One region of the Blautia obeum ATCC 29174 genome, then DNA from elsewhere that is predicted to be linked to it. Evidence: a T-box and tRNA genes for the amino acid it is inferred to sense, from the RefSeq annotation. Region 1 holds a T-box; the other holds one or more tRNA genes.

Region 1 (10,413 bases):
TTCCTCTCGGCGATACTCACTCTGGGCAAGCATATCCGCCTCCTGTACTTCGAGATACATCGGAAACAGATCTTCTCCGATCCGGTTCACCGCACGTCTTACCGAACGCATTTCCGGCATCGGGCGGTCGTCATGATATTTGATCAGTCTGGAGACTTTACTGATCGTATCGTTGTCAAATTTCAGCCGGCGAAGAATGCTTTTTGCCATTTTTTCACCTTCCGGTGCATGCATCTTGAAATGATCACGCCCATTTTCATCGGTCTTTCGCATCACTGGCTTCGCAATATCATGAAGTAGCATCGTCAGCCGAAGGACTTTGTCCGGCCGCACCAGAAGCAGACCGTGAAGAATATGTTCTCCTACTGTATAACAATGATGCGGCGTATTCTGTTCAGTCTCCATACATGCATCAAACTCCGGTAGAAATTCTCTGGTAATTCCGGTTTCATAAGCCACTCGGAGATAATCCGGATGTGGTGACACCAGAAGCTTCACCAGCTCTGTCTGGATTCGCTCTGCACTGACACATTTCAGATTCGGTGCCAGTGCCTGAATACCAGCCTTCGTTTTTTCTTCAATTGTAAATCCCAACTGTGCGGAAAAGCGCACTGCACGCAGAATCCGAAGTGCATCTTCATGAAAACGCTCCATCGGATCACCGACACAGCGTACGATTTTATGCTCCATATCTTCCATTCCATGAAAAAGATCTACAAGACCTCTTTCCGGATGATATGCCATTGCATTGATCGTAAAATCTCTTCGTTTCAGATCTTCTTCCAGACTCGAAGTAAACATGACCTGCTTTGGATGGCGTCCATCTTCGTAATCTCCATCCACACGATACGTCGTTACTTCATAGCCTTCTTTATCCATTAATACGGTCACTGTTCCATGCTGCAATCCGGTATCCACCGTGCGCTGGAACAGTTCCTTCACCTGCTGCGGAGAAGCAGATGTGGTGATATCCCAGTCGTTGGGGTTGCGTCCCAGAATAGAATCTCTGACGCATCCACCGACAACATAAGCCTCATAACCGTTTTCCTCTAAAATGTGCAGTATTTTTTCCGCATTGGAAGGAATCGTTAATTTCATATTAGTATGCTCTTCCCCAGTAAACCATCTTCTTAGCCGGTTTTCCGCAGCATACGCAGACATCGCTCAAGTGTTCCTGTTCAAACGGCATACATCTGGATGTTGCCTGAACATCTTCTTTGATCTTGTCTTCGCATTCACGGTTTCCGCACCACATAGCTTTTACAAAGCCAGGTTTGTTGTTGATGGTATCTTTGAATTCTTCATAATTCGTTGCAACATATGTGTGTGCATCACGATGTGCACGTGCGCGCTCCAGCATATCTTTCTGCATGGTATCCAGAACTTCCTGTACTTTGGCTGCAAGCTCTTCGAAAGAAACCACATATTTTTCTCTTGTATCACGACGACAGATAACAGCCTGTCCGTTCTCGATATCTTTCGGGCCACATTCGATACGAACCGGAATTCCTCTCATTTCCTGCTCAGCAAATTTGAATCCCGGGCTTCTGTCTGTGTCATCAACTTTAACACGGATGCCAGCTGCCTTGAGTGCTGCAAACAGTTCATCTGCCTTTTCCAGAACACCCTCTTTACGCTGCTGAATCGGAATGATAACAGCCTGTGTCGGAGCAATTCTCGGAGGCAGAACAAGTCCGCTGTTATCACCATGAACCATGATGATCGCACCGATCATACGTGTTGTCATACCCCAGGATGTCTGATGCACATATTTCAGTGTGTTATCTTTGTCTGTGTACTGGATGCCGAATGCTTTTGCAAATCCGTCACCAAAGTTATGGCTGGTACCGGACTGAAGTGCTTTTCCATCGTGCATCAGAGATTCAATTGTGTAAGTTGCTACTGCACCTGCAAATTTTTCTTTGTCTGTTTTCTGACCTTTGATTACCGGAATTGCCAGAACTTCTTCACAGAAATCAGCATACAGATTCAGCATCTGGATCGTTCTTTCTTCTGCTTCTTCTGCTGTTGCGTGAGCAGTATGTCCCTCCTGCCACAGAAATTCTCTGGAACGAAGGAACGGACGGGTTGTCTTTTCCCAACGTACTACAGAACACCACTGATTATAGACCTTCGGCAGATCTCTGTGGGACTGGATGTCTTTCTGATAAAAATCGCAGAACAGAGTCTCAGAAGTCGGACGAACGCAGAGACGCTCCTGCAGTTCATTCAGTCCACCATGTGTTACCCACGCTACTTCCGGTGCAAATCCTTCTACGTGATCTTTTTCTTTCTGCAGAAGAGATTCCGGAATAAACATCGGCATGTACACATTCTGTACACCTGTTTCTTTGAATCTGCGGTCCAGTTCATGCTGGATATTTTCCCAGATCGCATAACCTGCCGGTTTGATTGCCATGCATCCTTTTACACTTGTGTAGCCGCACAGTTCCGCTTTTTTGACAACGTCTGTATACCACTGTGCAAAATCGTCTTCCATGGAAGTGATCGCTTCAACTAATTTCTTTGCCATCGTTCTTTTCTCCTTTTTTAATATGATCTGTTTTTGAAATGATCTTGCGCCGGGCCAAAAGAAAATAAAAAAGCCCTCCTGATCCCGGTAAAGGGACCGAAGGACTTCGGCGGTACCACCCTAATTAACAATCCCATATGGAATCGTTCTCTCTAGATCCTTTAACGCAGGAAACACGCCATGCTTCAATCACATGGAGCTCAGAGGCCGGTTCCATGATTCACGCACAGAATCCTCACACCATATGGATCCCTCTCTGAGATTGCTCCTCATGTACTATTCTCTTCATCGCTCATAAACTTATTAAAATAAGCCGGATAACTCTTAATTCATCCGAACTTATCTTATTTTAAATAAAAATAATCCGAGTGTCAACCCCAAAGTAAACGCCCTGGAATCATTTTTTCACCATTTTTACACAGAAAGTTTGATTTCCCTTCCTGTCCGATTATATTTGTAATATCTTACCCCCGCTGCATCCAGCATCCTTTTGGATGCAATGACAGACGGTGTGTGTTCGTATTTGTCACAGTCATATACAACCGTTTTGATCCCCGCCTGAATGATTGCCTTGGCACATTCATTGCACGGAAAAAGCGAAACATAGAGCTTTGCACCTTCCAGACTTCCACCCCGGTAATTCAGGATTGCATTCAGCTCACTGTGAGTCACATACAGATACTTGGTGTCAAGCGGATCTCCTTCACGTGCCCACGGAAATTCATCATCTGAGCAGCCCTTTGGAAATCCATTATAACCCATGGAAAGAATCTTGTTATCATTGCTGACAATACAGGCACCCACCTGTGAATTCGGATCCTTGGAACGCATTCCGGAGAGCATTGCCACTCCCATAAAATACTCGTCCCAGGAAATATAATCCTCACGTTTTTTGATATGTACAGCCACCGTAAGAACCTCCCCTGTTTTTAGATTTCCGGATAAGCGTCTGTGATATCTGTATCCTCTTCGATCTGTTTGATTCTGCGGATATGACGTTCTTCCTCTGAGAACGGTGTATTCAGGAATGTATCCACGATCTTGACTGCCAGTCCAGGTCCGACTACTCTGCCGCCCATTGCAAGAATATTGGCATTGTTATGAAGTCTTGTTGCCTCTGCACTGAAGCAGTCGGAACAAAGAGCTGCACGAATACCTTTGAATTTATTTGCTGTGATAGAAATACCGATGCCTGTTCCACAGATCAGAATACCTTTTTCACAGTCACCATTCTGAATCGCAATGGCTACTCTTTTGGCATAGATCGGATAATCCGTAGAATCTGTACTGTCACATCCGAAATCTTTATATTCGATATTGTTTTCCTCTAAATATTTAATAATCTCCTGTTTCAGTTCATAACCGCCATGGTCACATCCTAATGCTATCATTTATTTTCCTCCTGTGCATTTATGATTTTATGTCCTGCCGCCTTTAGAAGACGGTTCATAATAGCCTGCCCCATCTTTGGCGTGTAAAACGCTTCTGAATAAATAACATCCACTCTGTCATCATCGAAGTCTCGTAAAACCTCGTACAGATGATGAGCGATCGTTTCCTCTTCTTCTCTGCTGCCGATGCTAAGAACATCCGCATGCGCATAACGCGCCTTCGTTTCATCTGTTGCAATGACACCGACCTTAAGGCCTTTTGCAACTGCTTCGTCCGTCAGGTGATTGATGCATGCAACAACGTCCTCTTCATTTCCTTCTATAATAGAAAGATCTGCTTTAGGCGCATAATGACGATATTTCATTCCCGGTGCTTTCGGATGTACACTGCTGTCTGTGATCAGAAGTCCCTTATCCATCCGTACATCTCCGAGTGTCTCCTGAAGCATTTCCAGTGAAATATAGCCCGGACGCAGAACGACTGGAACCTTCTCCGTGAAGTCAACGATTGTGGATTCCAACCCGATTCCCACCTGTCCACCATCAATGATCATATCAATGGCATCGCCAAGATCTTCTTCCACATGTTCTGCCATCGTCGGACTTGGTCTGCCTGACGTATTGGCACTCGGTGCTGCCACAAAACCACCACCGGCCTTTATCAGTTCCTGTGCGATCCTGTCACTCGGAAAACGAACCGCAACACTGTCCAGACCACCGGTAGTCTCTCGCGGCACGATATCCGCTTTCGGGAGGATCATGGTAAGCGGCCCCGGCCAGTATTTCTCAGCAAGGATCTTTGCTCCCTCAGGTATCTCTGTCGTAATCTTCTCTAACTGCTCCAGCTCTGCGATGTGTACGATCAGCGGATTATCTGACGGTCTTCCTTTCGCTGCGTATATTTTCATGGAAGCCTGCGGATCCAGTGCATTTCCGCCAAGTCCATATACAGTCTCGGTAGGAAACGCGACCAGTCCACCCGCCTTCAAAATATCTCCTGCCTTTTTTATGGCATCCATATCCAGGTTCTCACCCGTCATAGCCACAACTTCAGCTCTCATAATAATAAGTCCTCTCCTTGAATTCTATTGAGTACAATCTCCCACTAATGCTAATATATTATAGAATAATTCCCTGAATTATACAATAGGAAAACTCCCCGGATACCGGAGAGTTCCAACTACAATGTCACTGTTCACTGACGAATATAAATTCCCTGAGATTCAATAAAATCATCCAGTTCCTGGAGACCATCCTGCGCCCAGGTATCTGACATCTGGAATTCTTCCGGGAAGAACATTTCCGTTGCAATCCGGATTCCAGTCTCGGTTTTAAAGATTTTCTTCACACTCTTTTTGATTGATTCTGTCTCCAGGTGATCTTCAAAATAATTCACCAGAAAATCAGTCTCCACAAGAATCTGATAATCCATTCCTTCAATACCCGTGTATGTATGATGGTGTCCAACAAGATAGGATACCCTGTCGATCACATCCTGATCAAACCCAAGGTTCTTCAGCATTTTCTCTGCCTCTGCCGGACCTTCCTGCTCCTGCAGTTTGCCGTCACATCTGCCAAATTTAGCCTCCGCCGGGCGGATTCCAATATCATGTACATAAGCTGCCGCTTCCAGAATATAGAGCAGCTTCTCATCCAGATGCTCTTCCTCCCCGATCAGCTTAGCAAAGCTGTGCACCTTTATAAAGTGCTGGATTCTCGCCGGGTCATCTCTGTAAAACTCAATCATCATGCTGCAAAGATTGTTTAATCTACTCATGAAAATTCCTCCTGTCCGACTGTGATGTCTTCAAATGATTATCCCAATACCACCTTGCAATTCTTTTTGTAACAGGCAATTCCATATTTAATAATATTACGCATGCCATCGTCCCGGAGTCTGGCAGTGTAATCCCTGTCCTCGATCTGCTTCAGTGCTTCCTCGCAGGCGGCATCCATATTTCCGTTCTCGGCATATTTCAGCTCAATCACTATTCCGGTACGGTTATCCGGCACCTCCACCAGAATGTCACTGTATCCAATTCCGGACTCCGCATTGGATTTGATCAGCCAATTAGACTTATAACCAAGAAGCCCCAGAAGAATTCCATGATAAAAATTCTCTTTTTTTGCGGGAGCTGTATCTCGGATACTGATCGTATTCCAGAGATAATCACCAAACAGTTCTTCAATCTTCTTAGGATTCTGCCTTGGAAAAGCATTACAAAACTCATTCAGAGTCTCTCCGTCACTTTGGGAAGTTTCTCTAAACCACTCCCGAATCTGTTTGATAAACAGCCTGCGGATTTCCAGATTCGGAATAGCCAGTTTAAATGTATCTGTGCCAACCTGTCCTCTCTGCGTCAGATAACCAGTCGTAAAAAGCACACTCCATAGATTCTCAATACTGCTGTCCAGCTCACTGTATGTCAGTTCCTGTCGAATTTCTTTCACGATTTCTTCACCGGAAATCAGCTTCTCGATCTCATTTCTTGTTCGCGTATCCGCTTTGTCAATAAACCTGCGCACCATGGCATTTCCGCTCGTATTTGACCAGTAATCCTGTGGATGCGCCTCGGAATCTGCTTTTAACAGATCACAGTAATTGATCACATCCCACGGACAATATACTTCTACATTTCCAAACCGGTAGCCATCATACCACTCTTTAACTTCTTCATATCGTCCAGACAGATCATAATACGCAAGCATGTCTCTTACTTCTGCATCTGTGAAGCCAAAATATTCATCGAACCTGACATCTGTGAGGGTCAGAACCTTCAAATTATTTAAGCCTGTAAAAATACTTTCTTTAGAAATTCTCAGGCACCCTGTCAAAACAGCGAAATAAAGATCCGGATTTGTCTTCAATGCATTGCCGAAGATACTTCTGATCAAAGACACCATCTCATCATAATATCCATACTGAAAAGCTTTGTCCAAAGGCACATCATATTCATCGATCAAAAGAATAACCTGCCTGCCATAATGCCTGCCCAACAATGATGATAAAATCTTAAGGCTCGAAACAAGCGCTTCCGTAGTCATAACAAACAGACCATTTTCCGATGTTCCAATTTCGATAAGCTGTCTGTAGAGTTTCTTATCCGCATCAGATAAAGCAGAGCTTTCTTCCAAAAACGAAAACCTCAACGCCTCTGTTCCTATAACTGTCTTCAGTGCACCACAGGCCGCCTGAAAGGATAATCCCTCCACACTTTTCAGACTGATAGAAATCACCGGAAACTGCCCCATATACTTTGTACAGATTTCTTTGTTCTCAGAAATCTTCAGACCATCAAACAGGGCAGGATTACTTCCTATTTCAAAGAAGGTCTTCAACATGCTCATATTCAGGGATTTGCCGAAACGCCTTGGGCGAGTAAACAGATTTACTTCACTTCGATTCTGTAGCAGTTCTTCAATCATCCCGGTCTTATCAATATAGTAGAATTCCGATCGATCCAGTTTTTCAAAAATGTCTATTCCGATTGGCAGCTTCTTACGATCTGTCATGCTAGCACCTCCCCAAAGCCTAATAGAAAAAGGTTCCATGAAACCACTAATATGTAAAATTAATGATATCATGAAACCATTTTTCCGTAAAGCAATTGTTTATTCCACCGTCACGCTCTTGGCGAGATTTCGTGGCTTATCTACATCCATGTGAATATTCACAATTAATAATAAAAGTCAGTCCTTCTCGTATTTCTCAATCATACATTGGTGTTCTTTGGTACCCTTATCATAGTTGATACCCACAAGCAAAATGTCACCCGTATAATTCAGGATTGACTCAGGATACTGCTTATCTTTTATTTGCTGCAAAGCGGTTGCAGAATCCTTATTCCACTTCAATTCAACAACCATTGCCGGATAAGATGCGCTATATTCTGGCTTAGGTATGAATACAAAATCAGCAAATCCTCGACCTGTTGGCAATTCCCGAATCGGCTTAAAATAATACTGCATTGCACTCAAGTATGCAAACGTCAATACACTGCTCAGCAAATTTTCATTATGATACTGGATTACCGACACATACTCATTATGGATTTTTCCAATTTGTGCAGCGACTGCCATTCCATCCATGTCCAGTGTTGCATCAAGCAGATGTTCTGAATCTTGCTGGAAGGCCAGCATCTCATTCCATCCTCTACTTTCAACTGCAGCAGTGAGTTCCTGGCGAATCTCTTCATTGGGAACAAAAGCAGTCTTCAATTTTTGATTGTACCCAAAATAACCCAGATGAATCATATAAGTCAACACATCGTCCCTGCTTTTTATATTAAGTGTATCATTCTTGAATGTCGCTGTGTTCACCTTGACTTCTGCACCCGACAGCATCTCGATGATGGCTGTTTTAAGTCCATCAAAATCCATATTAATCAGTGGCACGATTGCATCATAAGAAGCAGTTTCTGACCAATAACTTTTGAATTCTCCTCGGAGCATCACACTGACAACTGCTCTGGGATTATAAACTTGATATTCATTCAGGAGATAGCCGTCATACCACCGCTTCACCTCATCAAAATCTTGCTGATACTCCTTCGCCAGTTTCTGTACCTCATTTTCAGTAAAGCCAATATATGGAGCAAGTCTGCTTGCACTCAGCATTGTAAATTCGTCAAAATTATTCAGTGCAGACTGCGTTTTTTCCTTTTTGATTGGAAGGATGCCAGTCAGATATGCAAGCTGGATATACTTTGTTGGTTCTGTTCCTTTGAACATTCCTCTAAGGAAGTTGATATAGTCTTCCTGCGCCTTTGTATTAGTGGCTTTATCACGAATAAGAACATCCCATTCATCAATAATGACAATAAACTTTTTCCCTGTCAAAGCGTTGATCTGTGATAAAGCTTCTGGCAGGGATTTAGCATCTTCTGAAAGAGCATCTGGATAGTACTCCTTAAGCTCTGCGATCGTTTTCTCAGAAATATACGGAACTACCTGATCTGCTCCCCCCGCTGGTTCCATGCACCATTGAATATCAAGATGAATTACATCAAACTGGTTTAGATACTTCTTGAAATCTGCGCTCTTGCTAATTTCAAGATCAGCAAACAATCCTTCTGAATCGCAACCTCTGCTGTAATAAGCTGTCAGCATATTGGCTGTAACAGACTTCCCAAATCTTCTTGGACGACTATTGCAAATATAGCCTTGCAGCGTATTTAACACCTTATTTGTATAATTAATGAGACCACTTTTATCTATATATATTTCGGAATTCAAAGCAACCTGGAACGCAGAATTGTCTGGATTAACAAACATTCCCATTATGCAGCACGCTCCTTTCTTTGGCGGCATGATGAGTCATGCCTGTTGTGCTTTGATTTTAACATCTAACATCCCAAATAGCAAGTTGATACCCCAGCGCAGAATAACTATTTTTTCTCCCAGATGAAACACTAATATGTGAACTTGAGGCATTTTTTGTTTGTTTATTCCACTGTCACGCTCTTGGCGAGATTTCGCGGCTTATCTACATCCAGTCCTTTTGCCACGCTCACGTAATATCCGAGCAGTTGCAGCGGAACCACTGCCAGGCTTCCGGCAAAGTACTCATCGATTCGCGGCACATACACGGCAAAATCCACGGTCTCTTCAATCTCATATTTTCCATAAGTTGTCAGGCCCAGCAGATATGCTCCACGGCTACGGCACTCAACCATATTGCTCATTGTCTTCTCATACAGCTTACTCTGTGTCAGCACACCGATCACCAATGTTCCCGGCTCGATCAGACTGATCGTTCCATGCTTCAGTTCTCCCGCAGCATATGCCTCTGAATGGATATAGGAGATCTCCTTTAATTTAAGACTGCCCTCCAGGGAAACCGCATAATCAATTCCCCTTCCGACAAAGAACACATCATGCGCACCGGCATATTTAGCCGCAAACCACTGCAGTCTCTCTTTGTCTTCCAGTATCTTATTGATCTTCGGAGCGATCGTGAGCAGCTCTGAAATATAATATGCATACTGCTCTTCTGTGATCTTGCCTCTTACCAAAGCAAACTCCACCGCAATACAGTACATTGCAGCAAGCTGTGCACTGTAGGCTTTTGTTGTTGCAACAGAAATCTCCGGACCTGCAAGCGTGTAGAACACCTTGTCTGCTTCACGTGCAATACTACTTCCGACCACATTGACGATTGCAAGGGTTGTCAGACCCTTTTCCTTCGCAAGACGAAGCGCTGCCAGCGTATCTGCCGTCTCGCCGGACTGGCTGATCACAATAACAAGCGCGTTCTTATTCAATGCCATCGGTCTGTAACGGAATTCCGACGCCAGTTCCACTCTCACCGGAATCCGCGCCATATCCTCCAGGACATATTGTGCAGCCATACCTACATGCCATGCTGATCCACAGGCCACAATATAGATCTGCTCAAAACTCAGGATTTCTTCCTTCGTTAATTCCAGCCCTGAAAAGTCAATGGCTCCATCTTTAATAACAGAATTCAGAGTATCCTGAATAGCCTTA
Region 2 (10,413 bases), 1.7 Mb from region 1:
TCGTCGGTCAGAAAAATATGAACCCAACTGTAGCCTCCCTGATTCTCAGCTTGGAATCCTGTATCTCTGTTATCGCTGGCTGGTTGATTCTCGGCCAAAATCTCAGTAGTCGCGAAATTTTCGGCTGCGTGCTGATGTTTGGTGCGATCATCCTAGCTCAGTTGCCACAAAAAGGAACTGCTTTCTGATAAAATTGGTTTTGCTGCGTTGCATAATTATACCAAAAAAGGTCATCACTGTCAGAATTGATCTGATTCAACTCTGATCGTGACGACCTTTTTATCTCATATTTTATTTAAACGAATACAAAAGCTCTGATTCACTCTGCAATCTGTTTAAATCTCGTATGTCTCGAGATATTACCTGTGAACAGTAATTAAATCTCGCCTTTTGCTTTCAGATGTTCTTTTATCTTCTCAAAACTCTCATCACTGACATCATGTTCCATCTTGCAGGCATCTGCCCGGGCAATCTCATCACATACTCCAAGGCCTTCCAGCATCTTTGTCAGGACGGTATGGCGCTCATAGATTCTGTTTGCAATCTCAGCACCTTTGTCCATCAGTGTCACCGTTCCATAACGGTCCATCGCAATATAACCGTCTTCTCTGAGAAGCTTCATTGCATGGCTGACACTTGGCTTGGATACCCCGAGCATAGTCGCAATATCAACAGAACGAACTCCGCCGCCTTTTTTGGATAAAACAAGGATTGCCTCCAGGTAATCCTCTGCCGATTCTCTGATTTGCATAAAAAATACCTCCCATTTAGGTACATAATACCACAGGATTACCCTGAATTCAACAATTGTTTTTCTTATCTAACTTTGTTTAGGCGCCACTGTATGTCTTAATTATCATCGCCCGTCAGACGGAGAATATCCCGAATCTCATCAACTTTCATATCCAATATGATTGCCAGCTCATCGATGGTAAAAGCATTTTTTTCATCTTCTCCATCATTCAGATCACGCACTGCATGCTCCAGTTTCTCCACACGCGCTACCAGACTGTCATCCTCGAATTTTCTCTGTGTCTGTTCTTCCAAAACAAGCTGGATTCCTTTGCGCATTTCACTCAGAAGCCACTTCTCATCTCTGCATTCATCACCGGCAGTTCCAAGCGCCTGGATCAGGCACAGATTCGCCTCCTGAATCAGATCAGCCAGCTGCATTTCTTCTATATTCATCTCAACAGCCATATCTGCCGCCGTTTTCATATAATAAGAAGTAAGTGTCTGAAGTGCCCTCTGATCACCGGCTGCCAGAGCTTCAAATACACTGTCAGCATCCACCTCATCAACAACCGGCAGTTCCTCCAGATAATTTTTAAGATAAGCTTCTTCTTCCGCTGTAAGAGGAATTTTTTTATGTTCAGGCTCCTTTGCTTCTTCTCCTGCCGTTTCCAGACCTTCAATGAGAATTCCCTGAGAAGTAAGATATTTTAATACACCCAGCAACTGGCTTTTGTCCAGGTCACACTCTTCAAATACCTGACGGATTTCGGCTGCATTTAACGCATTCCCATGTTGTCTGGCAATTTCCTGCACTTCTTTTAGTTTATTCTGAAACTCCTGTACGTTCATCACAGTTCTCCTTTATTCCGACAGTTCATCTGTCATTATCTTATTAAGATCATTTAAACACACTGTTATTTTTCATTTTTTCTCCGTTTTTTATTGTAACATCCTTCTCTGTTTTTTCCAAGAAAATCTATCTCTTTTCTATAATTTTTACTCTTTTCGCAATAAAATATAAAACTTTTTTCCACCTGAAACCCCTGTAAAATCAATGTTTTTTAGGTCTTAAAACTTTTTTCGAAAAAAAGTTGAAAAAAGTTGTTGACATTTGCATATCACTATAATATAATATGTCTTGCGTTGAGCGACAAAGCCAAACGCAAACAATTAAATACCGTTAACGGGGTGTGGCTCAGCTTGGCTAGAGCGCCTGGTTTGGGACCAGGAGGCCGCAGGTTCGAATCCTGTCACCCCGATGCTGTAAACAATACCGTTTCAGCGACATGCGGGTGTAGTTCAATGGTAGAACACCAGCCTTCCAAGCTGGATACGTGGGTTCGATTCCCATCACCCGCTTCTCTGTTGCAAACAGAGGAATGTGTCTGTAGCTCAGCTGGATAGAGCAACGGCCTTCTAAGCCGTGGGTCGGGGGTTCGAATCCCTTCAGGCACGCTGTGGTGGGTATAGCGCAGTTGGTTAGCGCGCCAGATTGTGGCTCTGGAGGCCCAGGGTTCGAATCCCTGTATCCACCCTCGCCTTTGGGCTATCGCCAAGCGGTAAGGCACAGCACTTTGACTGCTGCATTCGCTGGTTCGAATCCAGCTAGCCCAGTCTTTTATATGGGATATTAGCTCAGTTGGTAGAGCACTTGACTTTTAATCAAGTTGTCCGGGGTTCGAATCCCCGATGTCTCATTGATTTTTAAGAACACTATCATTTCGATAGTGTTTTTATTTATCTTTTATGTTACACACGAATATATCAAACAATATGCGGATGTGGCGGAATTCTTTGTTCTTGAACGTCAGTTCAAGATCGGACAGACTCTAATCGATTTATCGATCGTCTGACAATTCCGTTTATCTATATATTGTTTCTATGCGGATGTGGCGGAATTGGCAGACGCGCCAGATTTAGGTTCTGGTGTCTACGACGTGCAGGTTCAAGTCCTGTCATCCGCATTTTATTTAAATCATAAGGATTGCAAAGGGACTTACCATTCCCTCTGCACACCCTTGGCTGAGAAGCAAAGGACTTCTTCGTTTTCAAATAGGATATGTATAGAATAACAGCAGGAGACTTCTCTCTCGTATGGAGAAGATTTCCTGCTGTTTTGACATTCTATTATTTTGTTTTCCCTGAATCTTAACCCGAACAATTTAGAGTCCCCTATACATACTTGTTTAAATCATTTTACAGATATTTGATCTTGGCAGACATCTTTCTGTCTTTATCAGTCTCAAGGATCACATAGCTTGGCTTTCTGCCGTGCTGGCGTGGATAGGACAGACTTCCCGGGTTAATGGCCAGAACACCGTCTATTTCTTCAATTACAGGCTTATGCGTGTGTCCAAAGAACACAGCATCACAGTCTCTGGACTTTGCTTCTTCTGCGACACCGGAAATATCCATGGACACACCATAATAATTTCCATGCGTGACAAGAACCTTATTTCCATCAAGTTCTATCTCCTCTTCTCTCGGAAGGTCTGAGAAAAAATCATTATTGCCGGCAACAATACAGCAGGGGCAGTCCACAAGAGCTTCGATAAAAATCTCACGGCCCTCCACATCTCCGCAATGTACCAGCATATCAAACGGCGTTTCCATCATCACCGCTCTTTCCAGATTTTCATCGTGCCCATGGGTATCACTGACGATCAGTACCTTCATCGAAGTTCATCCTTGATCGCACGCAGAGCCTTCCCTCTGTGGCTGATCTTATTTTTTTCTTCCATGGAAAGTTCGGCAGAAGTACAGCCGTATTCCGGAAGATAAAAGATCGGATCATAACCAAAACCATTTTCTCCGCTCTCTTTATATCCGATTCTGCCTTCCATCGCTGCTCTCACAGTCTTCATCGTTCCATCCGGAAATGCCGCTGCGATCGCACACACAAACCTTGCAGTCCTCTTCTCATCCGGAACTCCTTCCAGTCTCTCGATCAGTTTTGCATTCTTAATATGATAGGAAGTATCTTCTCCCATATAACGTGCGGAATAGATTCCAGGTTCTTTATTCAGATAATCAATCTCAAGTCCGGAATCATCTGCCAGCACGATCTCACCTGTCAGGTCACAGATTGTCTTTGCCTTGATCTGGGCATTTTCTTCAAATGTTTTACCATCCTCAACGATATCCGCATCAATTCCGGCATCTTTTAAGGAAAGAAGTTCAATATCCAGATCTCCGAGTATTTCACGGATTTCTTTCATTTTTCCCTGATTACCGGTTGCAAAAATTACTTTTTTCAATCTTTTTTCCTCCTTGGTGGTTTCGGACCCAGGAACTGATAATAATATGTTTTTAACATACCATTATAAATCTTGCGATTCTTGTCCGCTTTTCGTCCAATATCATTTTCCGCACGGTCATAAGATGTGATCAGATACATAGACCACTTGTCCAGACGATTATACCTCTCTCCAATCTCTCTGTATAACTGTGGAAGTGCTTCTTTTTCTTCCAGACGTTCTCCATATGGCGGGTTCGTGATGATAAATCCATATGGTTTCGGATGACTGAGATCTTTGACTGCTCTCTGCTGAAAATGAATCAGCTTATCCACTCCTGCCATCTTCGCATTGGCACGGGCAGATTTCAGTGCCTCCGGATCAATATCATATCCCTGAATATCTGTATCTATATCCAGGTTCACACGGTCCTGCGCTTCCTCCAGTGCATCATACCAGCATTTGCGCGGAACCAGATGTTTCCAGTCTTCCGCAAGAAAAGAACGGTTCATGCCAGGAGCCATATCTGCCGCAATCATAGCTGCCTCGATCGGGAAAGTACCACTTCCGCAGAATGGATCCACAAGAATGCGGTCTTTATTCCATGGCGTCAACATGATCAGTGCAGAGGCCAGCGTCTCAGTGATCGGAGCTTTGACAGTCATCTGACGATAGCCTCTCTTATGAAGAGAAACTCCGGATGTATCAATCCCGATCGTAGCCACATCCTTCATAAAGGCTACTCGAATCGGGAAGCTTGCACCATCCTCCTGAAACCAGGAAATTCCATAAACACTTTTCAGGCGTTCTACGATTGCTTTTTTCATGATGGACTGAATATCAGAAGGACTGAACAGCGCACTCTTTACAGAATTGGCTTTTGCTACCCAGAACTTGCCATCCTTCGGAATATATTCTTCCCACGGGATCGCCTTTGTTTTTTCAAAAAGTTCGTCAAATGTCACTGCTTTAAACTCTCCGGTCTTCAGCAGAATCCTCTCTGTCGTACGAAGGAACATATTGGCCTGCGCAATACCTTCCGCATCTGCCAGAAACGTAACTTTGCCATCTTCTACCTTACTGATCTCATACCCAAGATCCAGAATCTCGCGTTTCAGAACCGCTTCCATGCCAAAGTGACACGGTGCGATCAATTCCATATATTTCATCCAAGCCTCATTTCCTTGATGATATTTCCATCAAAATCTTTAATCGTAAATGTTTTGTCTTCCAGAACAGCATATGTAGGCGGATTTCCTTCTTTCGGAATAGATACAGATCCTGGATTCAGAAGGATATACCCTTCTTTTTGTTCTGCTTTCAGCACATGTGTATGTCCATGTATCAGAATGTCTCCCTCGTGGAACGGTGGAAGATTATTTTCATTATAGACATGTCCATGCGTCGCATAAAAAGTAAGTCCGTTAATTGCCAGAATACAGTAATCTGCCATTACCGGGAATTCCAGAACCATCTGGTCCACTTCCGCTTCACAGTTACCTCTTACTGCGTAAATATCATTTTTCATGCCATTCAGCATTTTGATGACCTCTTTCGGTGCATATTCCTTCGGAAGGTCATTTCTCGGTCCGTGATAAAGCAGATCGCCCAGCAGCACCAGGCGTTCTGCCTGCTCTTCTTTATATTTCTCCAGCATCAGCCGGCAATAGTATGCCGAGCCGTGCACATCAGATGCAAACATGTATTTCATACTTAATTCTCCTCTGAATAATAACATTTTCTCTTTCTTACCTTATCATGGTTACAGGGAAATTACAAGATTTCATTACCTGTCTCCACTCACAAGATTTCTGCCTCGGTACGCCGTAAACCCACCGATCACCGAACGTGTCCTGTATCCCCGTCTGACAAATTCTCTTGCGGCTGCCATGCTTGCACCGCCTCTGTCACAGTAAAAAACAAGTATCTTATTCATTGGAAGATCTTTTCTGTTCTCCAGTGTTTCATATGGAATATTTACAGCTCCCCGCACATGACTTTCGGCATATGCTTTTTCTTCTCGCAGATCTATGATCAAAGCATCGTTTCGCCCCACATAATAATCAAGCATCCTGGCTGAGATCGTTTCAATAGGAAACATGACAAACCTTCCTTTTTTATTTATCATATGTTCCCTTTTCTTTTCGGTGCACGATCTGCCTCTTCAATCTTCCCAAGCAATACCATCCTTATCTGCAGGCAGCAAAAGAGGCCGGCACATAGCCAGCCTCTTTGCAAGAGAAGGGAAAATCCTGTTTTATTCTTCCTTAGTATCTGCCAGAATAATCATTCTGCTCTTTGTCATATGCATTGGATGTTTTGTTTCCATAACTGTTTCTGGAAGCATTTTTAGAGCTGTTTTTGGAACTGTTTCGGCTGTCCATCGCATTTTTGTCTGAAGTTTTATCTGTGCTGTAGTTTTTTGCTTTGTTTTCATTTTCGTAATTTTTTGCCATTTGTCCATTCCTCCTGGTTCGTTTTGTAATGTAAGATTACTGTTTGCAGCAATTTCATTACATCCATTATTATGACCAGAAGAACAGGATACTATTCATAACTGCCTGGATTCTTTATAAAACAGCCAGAAAACTTCCATGATTTTCCATATTTAAACAGAGAAATACCCGATAGGGGAGCTACCGGGTATTTCAAGGGGAGTATAAATAATTAAATAAGGGGTTATGTAAAAAAAATTTTTGAAGGGTAAATTCTTTTTACAAACAAGATTATAATATAAAATATTGAAAAAAGCAACAACATTTCACCAATATGCACCCTATTTTTGTCCAAATTATAACCACCTTCCCCACTCACATCCACTTTTTATTCCTGCATATTATTTTTACATTCTGCACATTTATTTTTAAATAGTAATGAAAGCTCCTCTATGGTATAATTGTTCAGAATCGTAACCGTTTGTAAACGGTCACTTAGTTAAATGTTATCTGCCGCATGCAGATAAGAAAGAGAGGGTAACGTGGAAAGAAAAATTATCCAAGTAGAAGACAAAGTACCTGTTAATCTGTTAATACCTTTAAGCATCCAGCATATGTTTGCCATGTTCGGTGCCTCTGTTCTGGTTCCTTTTATGTTCGGTATCAACCCTGCCATCGTTCTTCTGATGAACGGTATCGGAACACTTCTGTTCATTCTGATCACCAAAGGTAAAGCACCGGCCTATCTTGGTTCCAGTTTTGCATTCCTGTCACCTGGACTCCTGGTTGCCTCCAAATTTGGTTTCCAGTATGCTCTGGGCGGATTTGTTGTCCTCGGCATCTGCGGTATGATCGTTGCTCTGATCATCCGTCAGTGTGGAACTAACTGGATTGACATTGTCCTTCCAACCGCAGCCATGGGACCGGTAGTTGCACTGATCGGACTGGAGCTTGCCGGAAGCGCAGCAAGCACTGCCGGACTTCTGGACGAACAGATCGATATGAAAAATGTGATCGTATTTCTGGTCACACTCGGTGTTGCTGTATTTGGCCAGATCCTGTTCCGTGGATTTTTATCCGTTATTCCAATCCTGATCGCGATCATTGCCGGATATGCAGCCGCAGCTGCCTGCGGAATTCTTGATTTTACTGCTGTAAAAGAAGCTGCTTTTTTTGCACTTCCGAATTTTCAGGCACCGAAATTTAATCTGGAGGCAATCCTGACCATTCTTCCGGCACTGCTTCTTGTTACTTCCGAGCACATCGGCCATCAGATCGTGACAAGTAAGATCGTAGGCAAAGATCTGCTGAAAGATCCCGGACTTCATCGTTCCCTTTTTGCAGATTTCTTCTCAACTACCGTATCCGGATGTCTTGGTTCTGTGCCGACTACAACTTATGGTGAAAACATCGGTGTTATGGCTATGACAAAAGTTTACAGCGTTCAGGTCATTGGTGGTGCTGCAGTTCTTTCTATCTGCTGCTCTTTCCTCGGCAAACTTGCTGCCCTGATCAACACGATTCCGGGACCGGTTATCGGTGGAATCTCCTTCCTGCTGTACGGTATGATCGGAACTTCCGGTCTTCGTATGCTCGTAGACAATCAGGTGGATTACAGCAAATCCCGTAACCTGGCCCTGACTTCTGTAGTCTTTATCGTAGGCCTTTCCGGAATCGCCCTGAATCTTGGCAACGTCAAACTCACCGGAATGGTCCTTGCCTGTGTAGTAGCCATGGCTTTAAGCCTTATCTTCTATATTCTTGATAAGCTGCATCTGACAAACGATTTATAAAAATTTTCCGACACAAGAATCTATACAAAACAAGCTCCCGGTCTGTACATCAGGCCGGGAGCTTCAGAAATGGAGAAAAAAATGAAATCCTATCATCAGAAATTTGTATCTGACCATCCTTATGAATCTTCCCCTATGGCAGAAATCGCCGGTTTTCCGGTCCGTCCGGGAATTTACGATCTGAACGGGGCTACTCCTTTGCAGAATGGTGTTAATTTTACCATTCACACATGCGGAGGAACCTCCTGTGAACTGCTTCTGTTCCACCGTGCACAGGAAGAACCTTTTGCTGTACTTCCTTTTCCGGAAGCTTACAAGATCGGTGATGTTTATTCCATGATCGTATATGGACTGAACATTGATGAATTTGAATATGCCTACCGTGTAGACGGACCATACTGTCCGGAAAAAGGACTGCTCTTTGACAAAAATAAAATTCTGCTCGATCCATATGCCAAAGCAGTTGCTGGTCAGCGTACCTGGGGAATCCGCTGGGACCATACGTATCATGCACGTGTCGTCAAAGACCGTTTCGACTGGGGCGATATGCCACAGTCAAAAAAAGAGCTCTGTGACCTGATCATCTACGAACTGCATGTACGTGATTTTACTCATCATCCTTCTTCCGGTGTTCAGCATCGAGGAACTTTTTCCGGACTTATGGAAAAAATCCCTTATCTGAAAGAACTGGGAATCAATGCAGTGGAGCTGATGCCTATCTTCGAATTTGATGAGACCATGAATTCCCGTACCGTAGATGGCAAACAACTTCTCGAATGCTGGGGATACAACACTGTCGGATTTTTTGCTCCGAACAGCAGCTATGCCGCTGCAAATGAACATAACCTGGAAGGTACGGAATTGAAGACACTGATCAAAGCACTTCATGACAATGGGATTGAAGTAATCCTGGATGTTGTTTTCAATCACACCGCTGAAGGAAACGAAAAAGGAAACACATTCAGTTTCAAAGGCTTTGACAACAATATTTACTATATGCTGACTCCTGATGGCAATTACTACAACTTCAGCGGCTGCGGAAACACCCTGAACTGTAATCACCCTGTCGTTCAGCAGCTGATTCTCGAATGTCTGCGCTACTGGACGATCAATTACCGCGTAGACGGATTCCGCTTCGATCTGGCAAGTATCCTTGGCCGAAATGAAGATGGCTCTCCTATGAATAATCCGCCTCTGCTCCGTACTCTTGCCGATGATTCAATCTTAAGCAACGTAAAACTGATTGCTGAAGCATGGGATGCCGGCGGTCTTTATCAGGTAGGAAGCTTCCCTGCAAGCGGCCGCTGGGCAGAATGGAACGGCAGATACCGTGACTCTCTCCGCAGTTATCTGAAAGGGGATTCCTGGAATGCATGGGATGCAGCCTGGAGTATCTCCGGCTCCGGTGATCTCTATGGTGGCTATTACGACAATACCCACAGCAACTATGCCGGTTACAATTCCTGCGTGAATTTTCTGACCTGTCATGACGGCTTTACACTGTACGATCTATATGCGTACAATGACAAACATAACGAAGCAAACGGCTGGAATAACACAGACGGGGCCAATGACAACCGCAGCTGGAACTGTGGTGCCGAAGGTGAGACCGATGATCCGGAAGTCCTCTCACTTCGCCGCCGTATGATCCGGAATGCCTGTGCTGTCCTTATGTGCAGCCGCGGTACACCAATGTTTCTTGCCGGTGATGAATTTGGGAATACCAAATTCGGAAACAACAACAGCTACTGCCAGGACAACATTACTTCCTGGCTGGACTGGCGTATGCTCGAAAAGAACAAAGATCTGTTTGAATTCTTTAAATTTATGATCGCATTCCGCAAAAAGCATCCGGTCATCCACAAACAGCTGCCCACATCCGTCTGCGGCATGGATCCTATCCACACACATAATCTGAATGCAGAAGAAACAGATATTCCACGAGATGCACGTACCTTCTGTGTGAGCTTTGCGGGATACGATAAAGAAAAAGGAAAAGATGACCTGATCTATGTCGCAGTCAATACTTTCTGGGAAGACGTCACGATCACGCTTCCAAATCTTCACGGAAGAGGCGCATGGCACTTGAGCGTCAATACGTATGGAGATGGAAACGGGCATTACTGCTATCCGGAAGGACAGGAAGTCCGGATTGACAGAAGTTTCGTGATGCGGCCGAGGAGCGTGGCCGTGTTTACCGGAAGAGATTACTAA

The links. A T-box is a leader RNA that pairs with one kind of tRNA and senses whether it is charged. The one in region 1 lies ahead of proS (proline--tRNA ligase), so its partner is inferred to be a tRNA-Pro.
Region 2: it has a tRNA-Pro gene. The T-box ahead of proS (proline--tRNA ligase) is inferred to sense a tRNA for this amino acid. The anticodon was not compared.

What each region holds. Positions count from the first base shown of each region.
Region 1 covers NZ_CP102265.1:2,555,467-2,565,879, forward strand. The annotation lists gene NQ503_RS12355 (CCA tRNA nucleotidyltransferase) at 1-1,098, opposite strand, end outside; gene proS (proline--tRNA ligase) at 1,100-2,533, opposite strand; T-box leader at 2,622-2,831, opposite strand; gene NQ503_RS12365 (deoxycytidylate deaminase) at 2,948-3,442, opposite strand; gene rpiB (ribose 5-phosphate isomerase B) at 3,463-3,924, opposite strand; gene NQ503_RS12375 (L-threonylcarbamoyladenylate synthase) at 3,921-4,985, opposite strand; gene NQ503_RS12380 (HD domain-containing protein) at 5,120-5,701, opposite strand; gene NQ503_RS12385 (AAA family ATPase) at 5,740-7,437, opposite strand; gene NQ503_RS12390 (AAA family ATPase) at 7,615-9,204, opposite strand; gene glmS (glutamine--fructose-6-phosphate transaminase (isomerizing)) at 9,369-10,413, opposite strand, start outside.
Region 2 covers NZ_CP102265.1:655,029-665,441, reverse strand. The annotation lists gene NQ503_RS03170 (DMT family transporter) at 1-188, shown strand, start outside; gene NQ503_RS03165 (metal-dependent transcriptional regulator) at 377-751, opposite strand; gene NQ503_RS03160 (hypothetical protein) at 850-1,584, opposite strand; tRNA gene NQ503_RS03155 (tRNA-Pro) at 1,920-1,994, shown strand; tRNA gene NQ503_RS03150 (tRNA-Gly) at 2,024-2,094, shown strand; tRNA gene NQ503_RS03145 (tRNA-Arg) at 2,117-2,190, shown strand; tRNA gene NQ503_RS03140 (tRNA-His) at 2,196-2,269, shown strand; tRNA gene NQ503_RS03135 (tRNA-Gln) at 2,278-2,349, shown strand; tRNA gene NQ503_RS03130 (tRNA-Lys) at 2,360-2,432, shown strand; tRNA gene NQ503_RS03125 (tRNA-Leu) at 2,619-2,699, shown strand; gene NQ503_RS03120 (metallophosphoesterase family protein) at 2,932-3,411, opposite strand; gene NQ503_RS03115 (XTP/dITP diphosphatase) at 3,408-3,953, opposite strand; gene NQ503_RS03110 (THUMP domain-containing class I SAM-dependent RNA methyltransferase) at 3,989-5,140, opposite strand; gene yfcE (phosphodiesterase) at 5,137-5,682, opposite strand; gene NQ503_RS03100 (rhodanese-like domain-containing protein) at 5,758-6,072, opposite strand; gene NQ503_RS03095 (hypothetical protein) at 6,239-6,427, opposite strand; gene uraA (uracil permease) at 6,949-8,199, shown strand; gene NQ503_RS03085 (glycogen debranching protein) at 8,269-10,413, shown strand.